One region of the Streptomyces sp. W16 genome, then DNA from elsewhere that is predicted to be linked to it. Evidence: riboswitches for the same ligand, from Rfam matches in the RefSeq annotation. Region 1 holds a riboswitch; each other region holds the start of a gene.
What was found. A riboswitch is a leader RNA that binds a small molecule or an ion and turns the genes downstream of it on or off. The one in region 1 is predicted to bind cyclic di-AMP.
Positions count from the first base shown of each region.

Region 2: another riboswitch for cyclic di-AMP. It lies ahead of R6V09_RS10550 (transglycosylase SLT domain-containing protein); the one in region 1 lies ahead of R6V09_RS25220 (M23 family metallopeptidase).
Region 3: another riboswitch for cyclic di-AMP. It lies ahead of R6V09_RS27500 (C40 family peptidase); the one in region 1 lies ahead of R6V09_RS25220 (M23 family metallopeptidase).

Region 1 covers NZ_JAWOAI010000196.1:9,825-13,022, forward strand. Annotated here, with positions in the region: gene R6V09_RS25215 (alpha-galactosidase) at 1-1,349, shown strand, start outside; cyclic di-AMP (ydaO/yuaA leader) riboswitch at 1,651-1,815, shown strand; gene R6V09_RS25220 (M23 family metallopeptidase) at 1,818-2,741, shown strand; gene R6V09_RS25225 (SGNH/GDSL hydrolase family protein) at 2,931-3,198, shown strand, end outside.
Region 2 covers NZ_JAWOAI010000057.1:8,837-12,034, forward strand. Annotated here, with positions in the region: gene R6V09_RS10545 (CocE/NonD family hydrolase) at 1-788, shown strand, start outside; cyclic di-AMP (ydaO/yuaA leader) riboswitch at 1,052-1,221, shown strand; gene R6V09_RS10550 (transglycosylase SLT domain-containing protein) at 1,225-1,698, shown strand; gene R6V09_RS10555 (HAD family hydrolase) at 1,795-2,601, opposite strand; gene R6V09_RS10560 (LacI family DNA-binding transcriptional regulator) at 2,708-3,198, opposite strand, start outside.
Region 3 covers NZ_JAWOAI010000226.1:11,320-14,517, reverse strand. Annotated here, with positions in the region: gene R6V09_RS27510 (helix-turn-helix domain-containing protein) at 1-664, opposite strand, end outside; gene R6V09_RS27505 (ATP-binding protein) at 877-1,335, shown strand; gene R6V09_RS27500 (C40 family peptidase) at 1,421-1,894, opposite strand; cyclic di-AMP (ydaO/yuaA leader) riboswitch at 1,898-2,077, opposite strand; gene R6V09_RS27495 (hypothetical protein) at 2,416-2,727, opposite strand; gene R6V09_RS27490 (ATP-dependent Clp protease proteolytic subunit) at 2,735-3,198, opposite strand, start outside.

The DNA.
Region 1 (3,198 bases):
GCGCCGGGTACGACGAGTCCGGGCTGCTGAGCCTCGCGGCCGGGGAGTCCTTCACGACGCCCCTCTTCGCGGCCCTGTGGAGCGACGCCGGCTTCGGCGGCGCCAGCCGCACCTGGCACGCCTACCAGCGGACGTACGTCATCCCGGACGCCGACCGGGACCGCCCGGTGCTCTACAACTCCTGGGAGGCCACGCAGTTCGACATCTCCGAGGAGCAGCAGGAGGTGCTCGCCCAGCGTGCGGCGGCGGCCGGCGTCGAGCTGTTCGTGGTCGACGACGGCTGGTTCGGCGCCCGCACCAGCGACCGTGCAGGACTCGGCGACTGGACCCCCAACCCGGACCGCTTCCCCGCCGGCCTCAAGCCCCTTGCAGACCGCGTGCACGCACTGGGCATGCAGTTCGGCATCTGGGTCGAGCCCGAGATGATCAACCCGGACAGCGACCTGTACCGCGCCCACCCGGACTGGGTGCAGTACCAAGAGGGACGAAAGCGGACGGAGTTCCGCAATCAGCTCGTCCTCAACCTCGCCCGCGAGGACGTCCAGGAATACCTCTGGGAGCAGCTCGACGGACTGCTCTCCAGCGCCCCGATCGACTACGTGAAGTGGGACTTCAACCGCTGCTTCACCGACGCGGGCTGGCCCGGCGACGCCTATCCGCAGCGCCTCTGGGTCGACCATGTGCGCGCCCTGTACGCCCTGTTGGACCGGCTGCGGGAGGCCCACCCCGGGGTGGCCTTCGAGTCCTGCTCGGGCGGTGGCGGCCGGATCGACCTCGGCATCCTGAGCCGTACGGACCAGGTGTGGACCTCGGACAACACCGACCCGCTCGACCGGCTCGCCATCCAGCACGGCTTCAGCCAGATCCACCCCGCGCGCGTGATGGCCGCCTGGGTCACCGACAGCCCGAACACCCAGCTCAACGACCGGGTCAGCAGCCTGCGCTTCCGCTTCGTGAGCGCCATGGCCGGGGTGCTCGGCGTGGGCGGCGACCTCTCGGAGTGGACCGAGGAGGAACTCGCCGAGGCCCGCGAGTGGATCGGCCTCTACAAGGAGATCCGGCCGCTCGTGCAGCACGGCGACCTCCACCGGCTGCGCCCGCCGACCGGCGGACTGAGCGCCGTCCAGTACGTGCGCGGCGACGAGGCCGTCGTCCTCGCCCTGCTCCAGGCACAGCACTACGGCGAGCCGGTACCGGCGCTCCGGCTGCGCGGGCTCGACCCGACAGCGTCGTACGAATGCCTCGAAACGGGCGAAGTGCACCGTGGCGCCGTCCTGTTGCACCACGGGCTGCGGACCGGACTGCGCGGTGACCTCGATGCGACGGTTCTCCGGCTGCGTCGCATCTGAGCGTTCTGCCCGAATTGCAGCCTTCGTTACAACTCGCTCTGGAATAAGGGAACCTGAGGGGTTGTACGTGAGCAGCGTCATATCCGTGACCGTACGTCGCTCGTCATGTTCACGTAATTGGCATGCTTTTCCAGGGGAATTGAGGGAGAAGTCGGGTGGGAATTCACGGAGGGTGACTGTGAATTCCCACAGGAGATCACAGGAAACCCAAAACCGTGGAACCTCCTGCTTGTCCCTTTGCGTCTTCCTCGCTTACGTTCGCCACCAATCCGGACGGACGCCCAATCCTGCCGCCGACCGGACTCCGCACACACCCACCCGTATGCGGCAGGAGCGGGGGACCCACAGGTAAGACGCCTGTTCCGGTCTCCGGAACGGGCTTGGGGTAAAGCCGCGACCAGCGCGCGGCCGGGCATCTCCAGCCCGCACCCGACAGCTCACCCCGCAGGCGCCGGAGAGGAATTCTTCATGCCCGCGAAGGGTAAGCACCGCCGTCCGAAGTCCCAGCTCCTCACCCGCTCGATAGCCGTAGCCGGAACCGGCGGCGCCGCGCTCGCCCTTCCGCTCATGGGAGCCACCGGCGCCCACGCGGCCACTTCGACTTCCGCTCCGGAAAAGGCCGTTCAGTCGGTTCCGGCGACCGAGAAGACGGTGACGCAGAAGGCGGCGACCGCGAAGACCGAAGGCGTCAAGACGTATTCGGTGAAGGCGGGCGACTGGCTCGCGAAGATCGCCGAGGACCAGGACGTCAGCGGCGGCTGGAAGAAGATCTACCAGGACAACCGCGAGGCCATCGGCGGCGACCCGTCACTGATCCACCCGGGCCTCAAGCTCTCCCTCGGCAAGAAGGCCACGACGGGCACGAGCACGGACACGGGTGCGAGCACGACCAAGTCGTCCGGCTCCTCGTCCACTTCGTCTTCCTCTTCTTCGTCGAAGGACACGTCGGCGAAGCAGAGCTCCGACACCACCAGCACCTCCAGCGGCTACACCCTCCCCGTGACCGGCGGCACCATCGGCACCGGCTACCGCGTGGCAGGCAGCATGTGGTCCAGCGGCTATCACACGGGCGTCGACTTCGTCGTCCCGACCGGCACCACCGTCAAGGCGGTCGCCGCGGGTACGGTCGTCTCGGCGGCCTACGACGGCGCCTACGGCAACGAGGTCGTCATCCGGCACGCGGACGGCGAGTACTCGCAGTACGCCCACATGTCGCAGCTGTCCGTCTCGGCCGGCCAGACTGTGACCGAGGGGCAGCAGATCGGCCTCTCCGGCGCGACCGGCAACGTGACCGGCCCGCACCTGCACTTCGAGATCCGGACCACGCCGTACTACGGCTCGGACGTGGACCCGGTCGCCTACCTCCGCTCGCACGGCGTCACCGTCGGCTGACATCGCAGCCCGGCGCAGGGCAGTTCCCGGGATCAACGCCCCTGATCAGAGGCTTATTCCGATTTTGGACAACCCTTTACAAGTGGCTTATCTCACCGCCCGTCAACCCCAAAATACGATCGCGTAGGTCACAGTCCAGGGTGAATTATGGTTGCTGTGGCTAACGATTCGAAGAGTGACAACAGATCAGTGATCGGGTCGTACGTGGCGGTGGGGGACAGCTTCACCGAAGGCGTCGGCGACCCCGGGCCCGACGGGGCGATGGTCGGCTGGGCCGACCGGTTCGCGGTACTGCTCGCGGACCGGCGGCCCGAGGGCGACTTCGAGTACACCAACCTGGCCGTGCGCGGGAAGCTGCTCGACCAGATCGTGGCCGATCAGCTCACCCGGGCCAAGGAGATCGGGCCTGACCTGGTCTCTCTGGCCGCGGGCGGCAACGACATCATCCGTCCGGGCA
Region 2 (3,198 bases), on a different contig from region 1:
TGCTGGGGCGGCCGAGGGTGCGGCTGCGGCTGGCCTGCGAGGTGGAGCGCGGGCAGGTCATCGCGCGGCTGTGCGACGTGGCCCCGGACGGCGCGTCGACCCTCGTTACCCGGGGTGTGCTGAACCTGTCGGCGCGGCACGGGCGGGACCGGGCGGTGCCGTGGACGCCCGGTGCCGCCGAGGACGTGACCTTCGAGCTGAACGGCATCGGGCACGCGTTCCCGCCCGGGCATCGCATCCGGCTCGCGGTGTCGTCGGCGTACTGGCCGTGGATCTGGCCGCAGCCGGAGTCGGCGGCGGGCTTCACACTGGATCCGGAGGGGAGCGCGCTGGAACTTCCGGTGCGGGAGCGGGAGTTGAGCTCCAGTATTCAGTTCGACGAGCCCGAGGAGGCCGAGCCGCTCGGGGTCAACTACCCGGCCACATTTGACGAGCCGCGGCCCGAGCGGCTGGTGGTGCGGGACGTGGCGAAGGGCGAGTGGCGGCTTGAGGTGGACCCCCGGTACGGCGGCACGCGCGTGTATCCGGACGGTTTGGAGTTCACCGAGGACGCGCTGGAGACGTACACGATCGACGAGTCGGACCCGTTGACGGCGCGTACGCGGTCCGACTGGTCGATCCGGCTGCACCGGCCGGAGCAGGCCTGGGACACGACCGTGCGCACGCGGTCGGAGATTACTTGCGACGAAACGGACTTTATTACCTCGAACGAGGTGATCTGCACCGAGGGCGACGAGGTGATCTTTCACCGGACTTGGGAGAAAAGGATTCCGAGAACTGCCAGTTGAGGTCGAATGCCCGATTTGCCGTTCTTAATCCTCCCGTGAGTTGGGTCACGCATTTCTGTGCATGGCCTGTGTCCCGGTTCGTTCGCGTTTCCCCTTGTGGTGATTGACAGTTGACCCTTGGCTTGCGCAAAGGATCAAGTGCCCCATACGCCTCAGACCAAGGTCAATAGGGGTTAGGTGTGATTCCGCCACTTGTTCCGGACATGTGCTCTCGCATACGTTCCGGGCCTGTCGAGCGGAACGCCGAATCCTGCCGCCGCCCGGCATCCCAGTCACGAACTTCTCGCACGGCAGGAGCGGGGGACCCAGGTAAGTCGCCGGACCGGTATCGCACCGGGACGGCTTGGGGTTAAGTCACGTCCGCAAGGGCGCGGCCGGGCACCTCCCAGCCCGAACCCGACAGCTCACCTCGCAGGCGACGGAGAGGAACCTCGTCATGCCTGCAACCGCTCAGTCCCGCCGCGCCCGCCTTGTCCGCCGTGTCGTTGTCGCCGGTACCGGTGTCGCGATCCTCGCCCTGCCCGTCGTGGGTGCGACCACCGCGTCCGCGGCCACCACGTCGACCGCTTCGACCACTGTCGCCGGGTACCCCAACACCCTTGACGGGTGGATCCGGGAGTCGCTCGCGATCATGGCGCAGAAGGGGATTCCGGGTACGTACAACGGGATTTACCGGAACGTGATCCGTGAGTCTTCCGGGAACCAGTACGCGATCAACAACTGGGACTCCAACGCGGCGGCCGGTACGCCGTCGAAGGGGTTGCTTCAGGTGATCGACCCGACGTTCAACGCGTATCACGTTGCCGGGACTTCGTTTGATCCGTATGACCCGGTTGCGAACATCACGGCTGCTTGCAACTACGCGGCGGCGGTGTACGGGTCTATCGACAACGTGTACGGCGCTTACTAGAAACTGTTGGATCAGCCACGACGGGTTGTTTGTTCGTCTGCAGCGCCGTCGTGGCTGGTCGCGCAGTTCCCCGCGCCCCTAAAAGACGGGCTCGTTTCAGCTGAAGAGTCTTTCCAGTACGGCCGCGATGCCGTCGTCCTCGTTCGACAGCGTCACCTCGTCCGCCACCGCCTTGAGTTCGGGATGAGCGTTGGCCATCGCCACCCCATGCGCTGCCCAGTCGAACATCGGGATGTCGTTCGGCATGTCGCCGAAGGCGATGGTGTCGGACGGGGTCAGGCCCAAGTGGCGGGCGGCGAGGGCCAGGCCGGTCGCCTTGGTGATGCCGAGTGGCTGGAGTTCGACGGTGCCGGGGCCCGACATGGTGACCGAGGCCAGTGAACCGACCACCGAGCGCGCCGTGGACGCCAACTCGTCGTCCTCCAGGGCGGGGTGACGGAGCAACACCTTGCTGATCGGTTCGGACCAGAGGTCGTCGCGCCGGCCCACCCGCACGGCGGGGAGCGTGGGGTGCGGCATCAGATAGCCGGGCTCGATGAGCGTGAGGCCGTCCACTCCGTCCTGGTCGACCGCCGCGTACACCTGGCCCACTTCCGCCTCGATCTTGCCGAGCGCGGTCTCCGCCAACTCCCGGTCCAGGGTGACCGACCAGAGCAGACGGTCCGCGCCGGCGTCGTACAACTGCGCGCCCTGTCCGCACACCGCGAGCCCCCTGCTGCCGAGGTCTTCCAGGAGCGGTCGCACTCTCGGGGCGGGCCGGCCGGTGACGACCAGGTGCCGGGCGCCGGCCGCCGCCACCCTCGCGAGTGCGATGCGGGACCGGTCGGAGAGCGTGTCGTCGCCGCGCAGCAGCGTCCCGTCCAGGTCGGTGGCGATCAGTGCATATGCGAGGGGTGCGGCCATGATCAGAGAATACGGATGGAACGCCCCACCGACTCGACACGAACCGGACGGCTGCTGCCTTCACATCCGTTGACCCGTGTTCCGGTTGGTTTGACAGTTACGGCGGTTATGCCGACTCCCGGATCACCAGTTCGGTGGGCAGGATCACGCCCGCCGTGTCCTCGCCGGCGATCTGGGCGAGCAGCATGCGGACCATCTCGGCGCTGATGCGGTCGTAGGGCTGGCGCATGGTCGTGAGGGCCGGGGTGAGCGCCGTGGCCGCCGCCGAGTCGTCGAAGCCTCCGACAGCGATGTCATCGGGGACCGAACGGCCGGACTGTTGCAGGGTGTTGACGACTCCCAAGGCCATCAGGTCGGAGGCTACGAACACCGCGTCTATGTCGGGGGCCTGGGTGAGGAGTCTGCGGGCTGCTTCCTCGCCGCCCGTGCGGCGGTAGTCGCCCTCGACCACCAGGGTGGGGTCGTGCGGGAGGCCTGCCTCCGTGAGGACGTCCCGGTAGCCGGCCAGGCGGTCGGGGCCGCCGGGGGCGTCGAGCGGGCCGGTGACCATGGCGATGCGGCGTCTGCCCCGGGAGATGAGGTGGCGGACCATCTCCT
Region 3 (3,198 bases), on a different contig from region 1:
CGATGTGTGCTCCTGCGGCGAACGGCAAGACCTGAAGCCGGACTTGGGGCAGGTGTGCCGCCTCGATGAGCCGGTCCAGTTGCCGTGCCATCACACCCGGCCCGCCGACCTCCCGGCGTACCACCGCCTCGTCGAGGACCACGCTCAGTTCCAGCGGCGGATCCGCCCGCAGGATGTCCTGCCGGGCCAGCCGCACCTGCACCAGCGCGTCCAGCCGCTCCGGCCCGTCGTTGTCGAGGCCTCCCACGGCGGCCCGGGTCACCGCCCGGGCGTACTCCGGTGTCTGCAGCAGCCCGGGGACCACCGAGGTCTCCAGGGTGCGGATCGTGCTGGCCTGTGACTCCAGGCTGATGAAGTCCCGGTAGGCGGGCGGCAGTACACCGCGATAGGCGTGCCACCAGTGATGCCGGCCGCCCCCGTCGTCGGAGCCCGCCAACACGAGCAGCATGTCCCGAAGTTGTGCGTCGCCGACCTGGTAGGCATCCAGGAGTAACCGGACGTCGGGCGGTTTCACGCCACTCGCGCCGGTCTCGATCCGGCTCACCTTCGACTGATGCCAGCCGACCAGCCGGGCCGCCTCACCGCTGGTGAGCCCCGCATCCGCACGCAACGCGCGGAGTTCGGCGCCCAGTTTCCGGCGGCGCACCGCGGGACCGTACTGCATGGGTTTCTCCTTACTCCTTTCGGGCCGCCCAAATACGGTCTGGGGTCGCAGAGTTCACCGCTTTGAGCGACAGATATATGCATATCTTGGTGGATCGGCACCGTTGGCGACGCGGTAATGGCAGTCTGGCGAAGAAGCACCAGTCCGGGACCGTACTCGAACCATCCGCTCCATGTCGGACACCGGTCCCGCGGGAAAGGGACGACCGCGCCATGGCAGACCATCTGGAAGCATCCGTCACTCTGCCGAGCGATCCCGCCTCGGTCTCCACCGCCCGCTCCTACGTGGTCGGGACCCTCGTGGAATGGGGACTGCCGGCGGACACGGAGGTGGCCGACACCATCCGCCTCATCGTCTCCGAACTCGCCACCAACGCCGTACAGCACACCTTCGGGCAGTCACCCACCTTCACGGTGGACATCGAGCTGGAGCGTGACGAACAGCTGCGCATCGGAGTCACCGACAGCCATCCCCGCTTCCCGAAACGCCTGCCGGCCGCCGTCCAGCAGGACAACGGCCGAGGCATGGTGATCATCCGCTGGCTGACCGCGGAGTGCGGGGGCAAACTCAGGGTCCGGCCGACCACGGAGGGCGGCAAGACGGTCTCCATCGAAGTGCCCTGGACGGTACCGGCCCGGCCGGTGACCGCGGCGGGCCAGCAGGAGCCGTAGGCCGCACCGCGAACGTCCAGGAACACCCGAGGGGGTGGCGGCCTGTCAGGTGGCCGCCACCCCCTCGGGAGATATCGGACAGGCCTTAGCTGACCCGGCCGTACCAGACGCTCTTGGTCCAGATCTTCTGCAACCGCACCACGTCCCCGGTCTTCGGGGCGTGCCAGATCTTTCCCTTGCCGGCGTAGATGCCGACGTGGTAGACGCTGGAGCCCGAGTGGAAGAAGACGAGGTCCCCGGCCTTGCGGCTCTTGGCCGAGATGTGGTGGGTCTTGTTGTACTGCTGGGCCGCCGTACGGGGCAGTTTCTTGCCTGCCTTCTTGTACGAGTACAGCGTGAGCCCGGAGCAGTCGAAGCGGCCCGGTCCGGTGGCCCCGTACCTGTACGGGGCGCCCTTCTTGGACGCCGCGACCTGGAGTGCCTTCGTCGCGGGTGTCGCTGCCGCGGCGTCGGATGCGACGCCCGGTATCACGACGGAGCCGCCTACGGCGGCGATGGCGAAGGCCGAGGCCGTACCGGCCCGGACCATCAGCGACGGGACACGATTGAGCGCAGTCATGCGCAACCCTTCGTCAGCCGCCTGTGAAGGATGACCTGTCGGATTCGGGCTGACAAAGTTGCCCGGCCGCTGACGCGGCTTCACCCCAAGGGCTGCTCGACCCGGTCATGGCGTGACCGTCCCGGCGACCCGTCGTGCTTGGGTCCTCCACTCCTGCCGATGCAATCCTGTCGACCTGTCATCCGGGCGGCGGCAGGACTCGGCGTCCGCCCGGATCGCCCCGCCGCTGCGGCGGGGTCTTGTCGTCAGACAGGGATCTTCACCTATGAATGTCCGAAAAGCCCAACGGAATCGGGGATTTGTGGGGTTACTCACCACTCACCCGTTCGGGTGAACGCGTCGGTGTTCGAAGGCGTGTCGAGGGTGCATGACCCTCGGACCAGCACCGGAACACCTCATCCGCCCCTCGGGCTACGCGTGTTGCGCAACCCGGACGGCCGCATGGACGGAGCGGCGACTACACCGAACGGGGGTACGCCGTTCGGCCCGTTTCGCCCCCGCCCGGGACGGTCGCGTGTCCGTCAACGGTCGTCGGAGGGCGCGGGGATGGTGACGCGAGCCGTGCGGCGTTCCCCGTCCAGCACGCGCAGCGCCCGCGCGAGTGTGGGGGCGTGCAGTTCGGTCTCGCCCCGCTGGTGCATCAGGGCCAGCGCGTCCCGCAGTTCGGTGGCCTTGGCCACCAGTGCCTGAGCGGCCCTCAGTCCACGGTACGTGTCCCCGTGATGCGCGGGGTTGATACGGCCCAGCAGGTCGGCCACATCCAGATAACGGTCGATCAACTCGCCCTCGGCACGCGTCAGTGCGGGCAGCGGCGGAAGCTCCGGCGGCAGCATCGTGGCCTCACTCCCCGCCGGGCTCGGTGAGCGAGGTCTTGCGGGTGGACACGATCCGGTCCACCAGCCCGTATTCCAGGGCCTGTTGGGCGTCCAGGATGCGGTCCCGCTCGATGTCCTGGCTCACCTGCTCCACCGTCCGGCCCGTGTGCAGGGCGAGTACGGCCTCCAGTTGGGACCGGGTGCGCGCCAACTCCTCGGCCTGGATGGCGAGATCACTCGCCTGACCCTGGATCGGCTCGGGCAGCGAGGGCTGGTGGAGCACCAACCGTGCGCCCGGCAGCGCCGACCGCTTGCCCGGGGTGCCCGCCGCCAGCAGTACCGTCGCGGTGGTGCCGGCCTGGCCGAGGCAGATCGTCTCCACGTCACAGGTGACGAACCGCAGCGTGTCGTAGATCGCCGACATTGCGGTGAACGAGCCGCCGGGCGAGTTGATGTACAGCGAGATGTCCCGGTCCGGCGCCAGGTATT